DNA from 2 places in the Gilliamella sp. X-57 genome. Region 2 is predicted to be linked to the other one. Evidence: riboswitches for the same ligand, from Rfam matches in the RefSeq annotation. Region 2 holds a riboswitch; the other holds the start of a gene.
The links. Region 2 has a riboswitch for thiamine pyrophosphate ahead of thiB (thiamine ABC transporter substrate binding subunit). Riboswitches for the same ligand answer to the same signal wherever they lie in the genome.
Positions count from the first base shown of each region.

Region 1 (6,010 bases), on a different contig from region 2:
TATGGCATTACCGCACCTATTGACGTCCATTTAATGGTATCACCGGTTGAAGAACTCATCACCGCTTTTGCCAAAGCTGGCGCAACCAATATCTCTATCCACCCAGAAGCGACTATTCATTTGGATCGCTCTTTACAATTAATTAAAGATCACGGCTGCACGGCAGGTATTGTGCTTAACCCTGCCACACCGCTTGATTGTTTAGATTATATTATTGATAAAATTGATATTATTTTATTAATGAGTGTTAATCCAGGTTTTGGAGGACAATCGTTTATACCTTCCACAATTAAGAAATTACAACAAACCAAACAGCGTATTATTGAATCTGGGCGCGATATTCGTTTAGAAGTTGATGGTGGCGTAAAAGTTGAAAATATTGCGGAAATAGCCAAAGCAGGTGCCGATATGTTTGTTGCAGGCTCCGCCATATTTAGCCAGCCTGATTATAAAACCGTCATTGATGCCATGCGTAAAGAGTTAGCAGGAGTTATACATGAATAAACTAAAAGATATTCAAGCAATCGCATTTGATTTAGATGGTACATTGGTTGATAGTGTGCCGGGGCTGGCACTGGCTACACAAAATATGTTGGCAGAGCTGAATCTACCGACAATTAGCAATGAACAAGTCAAAAATTTTGTCGGTAATGGTATTGATATCATGCTCGAGCGAGTATTTCAAGCAATTCAAGTTGATCCATCAACTGAGCTACTTGCAAAAGCTAAAAATCTATTTAACCAGCATTATGATAAAGTTATTGATGCAGAAACGAAACTGTTTCCCAATGTTAAAGAAACCCTAAAAGTGCTTCATGATAATCATTATCCGCTGGCATTAGTGACCAATAAACCTGCTCAATTTTTACCGGCCTTGCTGACTTCCTTAGGTATAAAAGAGTACTTTTCGTTAGTACTTGGTGGTGGTGATGTGATTAAATTAAAACCACACCCAGCGCCGTTGTATCAAGTAATGGCTACATTTGGATTGTTTAGTGATCAGTTACTTTTTGTTGGCGATTCTAAAAATGATATTACCGCCGCTCAAAATGCTAACTGTCCAACCATCGCCTTAAGCTATGGCTATAACTATGGTATTTCGATCGCAACCAGCAACCCTGATTTTTTATTAGATGATTTTAAAGACATATTAACATTATTACCTCAGCCAAAAGCTGATGCAAAAAAATAATTAGCATAAATTAGGAACAAATTATGAGTAAACCGATTGTATTTAGTGGCGCTCAGCCTTCAGGAGAATTAACACTTGGCAACTATTTAGGTGCGTTAAAAAATTGGGTGGCTCTGCAAGGTGAATATGATTGCGTTTATTGTATCGTCAATCAACATGCGATCACTGTACGCCAAGATCCCGACAAACTACGCAAAGCCACATTAGATACATTAGCGCTTTATTTAGCTTGCGGCATTGATCCCCAAAAGAGCACTATTTTTGTACAATCACACGTCCCAGCACATACCGAATTAGGCTGGGCATTAAATTGTTACACCTATTTTGGTGAGCTCAGTCGTATGACTCAATTTAAAGATAAATCGTCTCGTCATTCTGAAAACATTAATGCCGGTTTGTTTGATTATCCAGTGCTGATGGCTGCCGATATTTTGCTTTATCAAGCCAACTTAGTACCTGTTGGCGACGATCAAAAACAACATCTTGAATTATCGCGTGATATTGCTATGCGCTTTAATGCACTTTATGGCGATATATTTACTGTTCCTGAGCCATTTATTGCCAAAGTGGGCGCCCGCGTTATGTCACTGCAAGAGCCAACTAAAAAAATGTCTAAATCAGATGAAAACCGCAATAATGTGATTGGATTACTCGAAAATCCTAAAGATATTGAGAAAAAAATCAAACGTGCGATGACCGATTCTGACGAACCGCCAGTGGTACGTTACGACATAAAAAATAAAGCTGGTGTTTCAAACCTACTTGATATTTTAACTGGCGTGACAGGTAAACCGATTGCCGAGCTTGAAAAAGAATTTGAAGGCAAAATGTATGGCCATCTCAAAACCGAAGTTGCAACGCAAGTCATCGATATGCTAACTACTTTACAAGCCAAGTATCATCAGTACCGGGATGACGAAAGTTATCTGTTTTCAATCATGCAAGAAGGTGCCGAAAAAGCACGTTCAAAGGCCGAACCAACTTTGAAAAAAGTCTATGATGCAATCGGTTTTGTATAATTGCCAAATCAATAATTGATTATTACTAAAAATAAAACAGTATGCAATGGCTTTAATAGACTAAATAAATTGGCAACAATTAAAGCCATTTAACTATACAGGTTAGTTATGAAGATTATTATTCTTGGTGCCGGACAAACAGGTAGTGCGCTTGCTGAATATCTCGTTACCGAAAAACAAAACGATGTTACTGTGGTTGATGAAAACCATGACAAATTACAATCTCTACAAGAACGTTTCGATTTACAGGTGATTTGTGGGAAATCATCCTATCCTCAAGTATTAGAAAATGCCGGTGCTGAATCAGCGGATATGCTTGTCGCTGTAACGAATTCTGACGAAGTCAATATGATGGCCTGCCAAATTGGTCATGTTATGTTTAAAATCCCACAAAAGGTCGCACGCATTCGAGCGCCTGAATACAATGACGAAAATTACCCGCTGTTCAATAAAGATTGTATTAATATCGATCATATCATTGCCCCAGAAAACCTTATCACTAATCATATTAGTCAATTAGTACAATATCCTGGTTCGCTACAATTTGCGTCTTTTTATCATAATCGTGTCTGTTTAGTGGCTGTGACTGCCTATTATGGCGGTGCGTTAGTTGGCAGTGAATTATCTGGACTTAAAGAGCATTTACCACATGTTGAAGCTCGTGTCGTGGCAATTTATCGTAAAAATCGCTTTATCCGCCCGCTTGGTTCCACCCTTATTGAAGCCGGTGATATGGTCTACTTTATAACCCCACCCGTCAATATCAAAGCGGTGACCAGTGAGTTACAACGGTTAGAAAAGCCCTATAAACGTATCATTATTAGTGGTGGTGGTGGCGTGGCTGTCGCTTTAGCAAAACGTTTAGAAAATGACTATCACGTCAAATTAATTGAGCGAAATGCTGAGCGAGCCGAATTAATCGCTGAGCAACTCGTTAATACAACAGTATTACATGGTGAATCATCAGATCAAGAATTACTTTCACAAGAACAAGTCGAACTTACTGATCTGTTTATTGCTGTTACCAATGATGATGAATCCAATATCATGTCCTCCATGCTTGCTAAAAGGATGGGAGCTAAAAAAGTGATTGTATTGATTCAACGCCAAGCCTATCTTGAACTGATTAATGATAGTGTGATTGATATTGCAATTTCCCCACAGCACGCTACGATTTCAGAGCTGTTAAGTCATGTAAGACAAACAGGCGTTGTTAAAGTCGTATCATTAAGACAAGGTGAATCCGAAATTGTCGAAATTGTTGCCACTGGTCGTAGTGAAACATCAAAACTCGTTGGCAAAAATATTAATGGCTTAAAACTGCCTTCTGGTGCAACCATTGGAGCTGTAGTGCGCGGTGAAGATGTCATTATCGTTAATACCGATTTAATGATAGAAGACAATGATCATCTAATCATATTTTTGCCAGATAGAAAGGCAATTACGGACATTGAAAAATTATTACAATAACTTGTTAAAAATAGATCATCAGTCCATAATAATTAAATAAATTTCGACTCGGGGTGTTTTTTGTTTCAACAAAAAACTGAGATTTTACCCGTTGAACCTGATCTGGATTATGCCAGCGTAGGGAAGTCTAAGCCATAAATTCACTAAATTGGTCAATTCTTCCCAACATATATAAAATATAAGGAGGGGAGAAATATGCCAGCAGTCAAGTCATTCAAAACCAACCAAGCAACTGCTTTTATCCATCACATTAAACAACAACGCCCACTCGTGCATTGCATAACCAATGATGTAGTCCAAAATTTCACCGCCAATGTACTACTTGCTATTGGTGCATCACCGGCAATGGTTATTGCCGAGCAAGAAGTTGCGGCATTTGTTACCATTGCCGATAGTTTACTGATTAATATTGGCACCATTCACAGCAGCATAGCCACAAGTATGTTATTAGCAGCAGCTAAAGCTCAGCAAACACAAACCCCATGGGTACTCGATCCTGTCGCTGTAGGACCTGCGCTTAATTATCGTACTGAATTTGCATATCAATTATTGTCGTTAAAACCAACGGTAATTCGTGGTAATGCCTCAGAAATATTAGCGCTAAACGGTCAAAACTCATCGGCAAAAGGACCTGACGGTCAAGACTCAACCCAATCAGCTTTAACCGCTGCCCAAGAGCTTGCGCAAAAATATCAAACTATCGTTGCAATGACAGGAGATATCGATTACATCACCGATGGCAACATCATCTATAGCATAATAGGTGGTGATATAGCGTTAACAAAAGTGACTGGAACAGGATGTTCGTTATCCGCCATGGTAGCAGCCTTTATAGCCAATTCGCCTGACATTTTATCTGCTACCGCCTCGGCATGTTTTATGATGAAAAAGGCCGCTGAACTTGCCAATAAACAGCAAGGATTAGGCACCTTTGCAGTATCTCTATTAGATCAACTCTCACTATTTAACCCATCGCTTTAATAAGGATAGAAGATGAAAAAACAACTGGATTTAACCCTTTATTTAGTGCTCGATCCACTACTCTGTGGTGGTATTAGTGGTATGGTCAATACAACAAAAATTGCTGTCAAAAACGGCGTAACCGCTATACAGTTAAGATCAGAAAAAGAACTGGCAGGTAAAGATTGGTATCAAGCAGCATTAGCATTGAAAGAAACACTAAGTGATACGCCTGTCCCACTATTTATAAATGATCATGTGGATATTGCTTTAGCAGTTAATGCCGATGGCGTACATATTGGACAAAGTGATTTGCCAGCTGATGTCACTCGCCAACTTATTGGCACAGACAAATGGTTAGGGTTTTCAGTATCTAACCGCCAACAACTTGATACTACTCCTTGGCAACTGGTTGATTATATTGGTATTGGTCCTATCTTTCCAACAACAACCAAAAAAGATGCAACGGCAGCACTGGGAATCGAACAGTTAACCAAGTTAGTAGTACTAAAGCAGCGCCCTGCGGTTGCTATTGGAGGCATTGATGAAAACAATGTAACTAATGTTATCCAAACAGGTATTGACGGTGTTGCGGTGATTTCGGCTATATGTGGCAAAAAAGATATTCAACAAGCAACGTTATCGCTTATTAATAAAATCAAGCAGGTTAAATAGGAAATACTATTATGACAACAATTGCATTGACCATTGCAGGATCTGATCCTAGCGGTGGTGCAGGTATTCAAGCCGATTTAAAAACCTTTTCTGTACTTGGCGCCTATGGCATGTCGGTCATCACGGCCCTAACGGCACAGAGCACACAAGGGGTTGATGCGGTATTAGCGATCTCGCCCGAATTTATTGAAGCCCAATTTAATACGCTTTATCAAGATATTCAAATTGATAGCGTAAAAATGGGAATGCTCATGAATAAAGAAATAGTCACAACCGTCCACCACCTGCTAAAAACCAATCCAATCCCGATCATCGTCTTAGACACCGTCATGGTCGCCAAAGGGGGACATTCGCTACTAAAACCTGACGCCATCACAGCCATTCGTGAACTTTTACTCCCCCTAGCGACCATCATCACTCCCAATCTACCAGAAGCCGCTGCACTACTTGATTGTGACGAAGCAAAAAACGAAGATGATATGCAAAAGCAAGGGCATGAATTACTCAAGTTAGGCTGTAAAGCGGTATTAATGAAAGGAGGACATTTGCCCAGCAATGAAAGCCCTGATTATTTAATCACTCAAAATAACACAGTTAAAATAACCGCTCCACGCATTCAAACAAAAAACACCCACGGTACAGGCTGCACATTATCCGCAGCGATTGCCGCATTATTACCTAAAAACAGCTTATC
Region 1 is NZ_JBXSQI010000002.1:55,879-61,888, reverse strand. Features, by position in the region: gene rpe (ribulose-phosphate 3-epimerase) at 1-504, shown strand, start outside; gene ACYIAL_RS01520 (phosphoglycolate phosphatase) at 497-1,192, shown strand; gene trpS (tryptophan--tRNA ligase) at 1,216-2,211, shown strand; gene trkA (Trk system potassium transporter TrkA) at 2,320-3,681, shown strand; TPP riboswitch at 3,721-3,822, shown strand; gene thiM (hydroxyethylthiazole kinase) at 3,877-4,662, shown strand; gene thiE (thiamine phosphate synthase) at 4,675-5,316, shown strand; gene thiD (bifunctional hydroxymethylpyrimidine kinase/phosphomethylpyrimidine kinase) at 5,328-6,010, shown strand, end outside.
Region 1: another riboswitch for thiamine pyrophosphate. It lies ahead of thiM (hydroxyethylthiazole kinase); the one in region 2 lies ahead of thiB (thiamine ABC transporter substrate binding subunit).

Region 2 (6,010 bases):
CTAAAAGATAATATTAACAATAATGCAGCAGTTACGGTACTTTCTTGATAATAATAATGCGATATTTGCTCATATAAATAGTAGGGTAACGTAATGACTGACTGCCCACCAAATAACGCAATAATACCAAAATCACCTAACGATAATATGGCTGAAAAAGCAAAGCTCTGAATGATTAATTTTTTTAGCGCTTTGTATTCGATCAAATAAAAATGCAACAAACCATCAATATTTAGTGATTGACTTAATTGCCAGTAACGTGATGTCACATCATACATTGGCGCTGCAAGATTTTTTAATAAAAAGGGCAATGCCATAAAACCATTACACAACATAATTAAGCCACACACAAGCACAGAACTATACGCGTACGGAAATAACATTAAAAACATACCTGACGCTAGTGCCATACTTGGAATAATTAAAATCAGCGATCCAACCAACATTAATCGATTGCTCCACTGTGTTTGCTGATTAATCAATAGGCGGCTGTTGGTATAAAGTAATAATAAAGCAAGTAGCATAGCAATCATTGCCGATCCCAAAGCAATTAATACCGAAAACATAACAGCATGTTGAAAAGTGGCCGTTAAAAATGACCACTTAAAAAAATAAATCCCTTCAATAAGTATCGTAATGATGGGTAAAACAATAAATAGCCCACCAATAACAATAATTACCATACTCAACAACACTAAGTGAAACGAAACTGGCACACAATAATTTTGCCTAACGTAGTTCACACTAAGTCTTTTATTATAATTTGTTTTTTGCATCAATCGCATAAAACTAACGCAACAAACTAACTGCAAACAGGCTAAAAATACAGCTTGCATCAAATCAAACTCACGAATAGATTGATAAATAGCCACTTCAATTGTGGAATATTTTGGTCCACCTCCAAGCGTTAATACTATGGCAAAACTTGAAAAACAAAGCATAAAAATAAGCGATGCCATCGGGAACAATTGCCGACGTAGTAGTGGCCATTCAACCAATTTAAAATAAGTAAAACTCGAAAAATTTAACTGCGTCGCTAACTGTTTGTGTGCGACAGGTACGTTATTTAACGTTTGGTAAAATAAACAACAAGCATACGGAAAATTAAGAAACACATGCGCAAGTAATATACCTTTCAAGCCATAAATAGAGGTAATAAATGGCAATCCCAAATAATCGAAAACCTCAGCCAATAAGCCATGTTTCCCATAAACAGACAGCAGCCCCGTTACAACAACGAGTGTGGGTAAAATAAAGGTAACAGGCATTATGCGTAACAATAACCGTTTACCCCAAAAATTAACCATTGATAAAGCTTTCGCCATTACTATTGCCGATAAAATAGATAATAATGTCGATAGCGTTGCTTGAAATACTGTTATCCAAATCAAATGCATTAAATAACTATCAAAATAGACAGTTAAATTATTAGACTCGATAGCGACCAAGCAAAGTGCACATAGCGCTGTGCCTAATACAATTAAGATGAAGCTTGCAGCGCTAAAACCAGGAAGTAATGTTCTTAATTTCAACATTAGGCTAAATAAAACTACTTACTAATAGTGGATTTCCATTCACGTACCCACGCTTTTTGATTCTGTTCAACTTGCTTGGCATCAAACTCAAGCGCTTTATTGACTGGCTTAATTTGCTGAAAAGCTTCGGGTAATGGAATGTTAATAATCGGATACATGAAATTTTTTTCAGCAAATTGGCGCTGTACCTCAGGAGTTAATAAATATCGCAAAAATGAACGTGCAAGCTCTGGTTGCTGACTGTACTTAGTGATGCCCGCAACTTCGACTTGGCGGTAATGGCCTTCATCAAAAATAGCCGCAGCATAACGATGATCATTATCATTCATAATATGCGCAACAGGTGAAGTGCTATAACTAAGCACAAAATCGGCCTCACCTTTCAAAAATAAACCATAAGATTCGCTCCAACCTTTGGTCACAGTCACAGTATTGTTAGCTATTTTTTGCCAAGCAGATGCTGCATCATTACCGTATATCTTCTTCACCCAAAATAATAAACCTAACCCTGGGGTGCTGGTTCTTGGATCTTCATAAATAATATTCCAGTTGGCTTGATTATCAACTAGCTCGTGCATACTCCGTGGTGGATGATTGATTTTTTGTTGATTATAAATAAATGCAAAATAGCCAAAATCATAAGGCATAAAATCATTATCCCACCAATCGGTATTTAAATTATTAGGCTTGCTAATTTGATGAGGAATAACAATACCCGCCTGTTTGGCTTGATCTAAAAGGTTATTGTCTAACCCTAAGATCACATCGGCATTGGTTCTATCGCCCTCAAGGCGAATTCGATTTAAAACCGCTACGCCATCGCCTAATGCAACAATTTCAAGTTGGCAATCGCACTGCGCTTCAAACCCCTTTTCAATCTCTTGCCCAGGCCCCCACTCTGAAATAAAAGAGTTATAACTATAAACCGTTAAGGTAGGCTTTACATCAGCAGCATTTGCCATGAAAGGAATAGAAAAGACCAAAAATAATAACAATTTTTTACAAAACATTTTGCCTCCAAAATAGCCAAAAAAGACAAAAGGTTTGAGCAAGTACAATAACTCAAATCCCTCCGCTGGCATGATCCAGTTCAGGTTCGACGGGTTACGTTAGTCTATCTAACATTCTCAGCCCTACTGGGCACCCCGTTGAGAACATGGGCTAGTGTAGTGGTTGGAATAAGGATTGTAAACAACTGTAAATAACGAAAATGATAAAGATCGGTAATAGCCTAAAAAAAACCATCCATTAGTTTATTGATTTTATATTATTTTTTTGTTCTCAAACAACCAATCACCTTACCATTCTAAATGCTTAAAAACAAACCAGTATAAATTTGCTTCTAAATCTATCAATAATTTGAGCTCAATTGCCTGTTATCGGCTCTGGTAATGATTACCCTTGATGACGGCGTAGCCCCGACGACACCATTACAATCATCTTCATCTAGAGCTTTATTACGACAAACCCCATTGCTGAGGTCTTTTACTTGCGGAAGTCGATAGTCTAAATCATCACACCAATCGGTATGGGTAGGAGTCCCATCAACTCCTACCATTACCGAGGTGCTACGGATCAAGAACCACTTCTGTAATACAAATCCATATGTTACGACTTCATTACCCTATCTATCTCTACCCACTAACTCGAATGTCTGTGGTAAATTTGGCTTATAAATTAGATCTGAATAAGTTAGATGGTGGCTGTGCCGAACGTCATAGTCATCGTCGTTTGGTTTAGGACCAGTTAAGGTAACTCGCGCCACATCTTCTGAACCATCAAGCCAACTATCCCAATAACTACTGGTTGTTTTCCTTGTCACAGTAGCGGTGATCCCCTCATGCGTAACTAGCTCCCATGTCAATTCAATTGGATCAATCCCCTCTATGTCTAAATCAAAATATAATCCATTAGCTCCCGTGGTCGGAAAATTGAGGGCGTATGATTCAGGGTTGACTGATTGCGTAAAAAATCCTTTGTTTGGATGCAATATGTCAGCAGGTCCAACTTGTGTATTTTTGCCGTAATTCAGGTTAGGTCTGACAAATTTGATAATAGGTGATGGTGGTAATATTATTGCATCACTACGATTAACCACTCGGACATTTTTACTGGTTAATGCCTGCAAATTCCATTAATACGGCAATAATAACAGAATCAACGCCAATAGGATTTTTGAGAATGATTTCAATAATAATTTGAGGGATAACTTCGAGGATATAAACGAGTAAAGTGTAAAAACTGGTCTTAAACCGCCTACACGGAGGTGAAGCCAATATACTATAATCCCATTTCGCAAAAGGCAAATAGGATTTTTGTTTTACAAACCCCTTTTTTATAGCTTGCTTTTAATTTATTGTTTTTATTTATTTTTATTTATTTTTATTTATTGATAAAAAAAGGGTTAGCTGGATTTTAGATTTTTTAGTAATGCGTAAATTTAACCACTAAGAAATAGTTGAGTAGAATTTTGACTTTATTGTTTTTAATCCAACTTATCAAAACTCATTATAAACCAATATATAAAAATTAATTGTGCACTTCTAACTAATCTTGACCCCAGCAGGAATCGAACCTGCAACTAGCCCTTAGGAGGGGCTTGTTATATCCATTTAACTATGAGGTCATTGGAGTACTTATTCTAATAAATTTGAAAAGATAATGCCATTTAAATAACGAAAAATTTTCTATTTTTAGTAATCATGATACAATCGCATCATCTTTAACCTTATTACTTTTAATCAAAGATACTATGAAAAAACGAATAGTTGGTATGATGTTTTCGGTAATGGCGCTCACAGGTTGCGCCTCTTATCAGTCCGAAAACAATTCCTATAGTGATCCGTTATCTGGCTTTAACAAAACCATGTTTAATGTTAACTACTATGCGCTTGATCCTTATATTTTGCGTCCTACGGCAGTCGCTTGGAAAGATTACGTCCCTTCCCCTGTTCGTACAGGTGTGGTTAACTTTTCCTCTAACCTTTCTGAACCCGCTTCAATGGTGAACAACTTATTACAAGGCGATGTTCATAAAGCTGGCACGCATTTAGCACGATTCTTTTTAAATACCGTTTTCGGTTTTGCGGGTTTGATGGATGTTGCTAGCATGTCAGATCCTCAATTACAAAAAGGTGGCAAACGGAGTTTTGGTGATGTTTTAGGTCATTACGAAGTGCCTTATGGTCCTTATGTTGTGCTACCGTTTTATGGTTCAGCAACGTTAAGAAACGAAGGTGGTAGCGTAGTTGACTCTCTTTATCCACCGCTTGTTTGGTTAGATTGGCAGTGGGCGTTAGTGCGTGGTGCATTTGACGGTATTGAAGCGCGTGCAGTGGCGATTGAGTATGAAGATTTAATTAAAAATAGCGATGACCCTTATAACTTTATGCGTAACGCTTACTTCCAACGTAATGACTTTGTAGCATCGGGTGGTAAAGTGGACGAAAGCAAGCAAAAGCAACGTGAAGAATCGATTAATGATGTTATTAATGATATCGATTCACAATAGCTTTAATTAAATTATGCTGTTGTGTTAAATCGAGCTAATAAATAAACCGCCATTAATTGGCGGTTTATTTATGGTCTTTTATTTATGATGACGCTAATTAGTCACTTTTATTTGCCTATCTATTTCAATATTGGTTTCATTTCTGGCAGATAATGCCAAAATCGGCTTGGCATTTGTTGCCGTTGTAATTTAGGATTGATGCGTTCTTTGATGGTTAACGCATTGCAATAGCGTAACCACATGGTTTGAAATAATGCTTCGTCTTCGGTTAGATAATGTTGATTAACTTGGCTGTTGATAATCAAATCTTCTTTATTAATAAGCGAAACTGGTTCAATACTGTGTAAATTATAAATATAACCATATTCACGCTTTTCGTCATATATTGCCCATTTTTGATCAGCAAAGCGCTCTTTAAAAAAGTTAAGCACCAACGGCAAAACATTATAAATAGGTGCAATAATCGAAAAATAAATTTTATCATCCCTATCGTTACGCTCAACAACATCTTTAAGCGGGTTGTTAATCGCATTAAAGCGTACAAATTGCATCACACGATGCCGTTCTCGGCTCACTTTTTTAGCAATATCATGCACAGTTAACACATCTTGATCGGCAAAATCTGTTTCGATTGATTTAGATGATTTAAATACCTTACAAATGTAACGAAAAACGATTAAATCACTTTCAGGCAATTCCGATAGCCAAACATACATCAAATGACGAAGCGCAACTTTGCTAATCTTGTTAATTAATGCTACGCGTACTCGTTCATATTTTACATCGCAAAATTCGACATGATGCCTATCAGACACTAACAACGGTTCGACCTGCCCTGTGGTTAATAAGCATTCAGGCATTTTTTTGAATTTAAAAGCATCAAACACAGCACAAAGCAAGCTTTCAAAGCTCTTATCATAATAAAACGCTAACATGTTTTACCAACCCATCACTAATTGCTGTG
Region 2 is NZ_JBXSQI010000022.1:31,992-38,001, reverse strand. Features, by position in the region: gene thiP (thiamine/thiamine pyrophosphate ABC transporter permease) at 1-1,535, opposite strand, end outside; gene thiB (thiamine ABC transporter substrate binding subunit) at 1,550-2,545, opposite strand; TPP riboswitch at 2,585-2,693, opposite strand; gene ACYIAL_RS10490 (hypothetical protein) at 2,887-3,093, opposite strand; gene ACYIAL_RS10485 (hypothetical protein) at 3,160-3,663, opposite strand; tRNA gene ACYIAL_RS10480 (tRNA-Arg) at 4,090-4,161, opposite strand; gene ACYIAL_RS10475 (MlaA family lipoprotein) at 4,288-5,046, shown strand; gene ACYIAL_RS10470 (TIGR03915 family putative DNA repair protein) at 5,166-5,981, opposite strand; gene ACYIAL_RS10465 (putative DNA modification/repair radical SAM protein) at 5,985-6,010, opposite strand, start outside.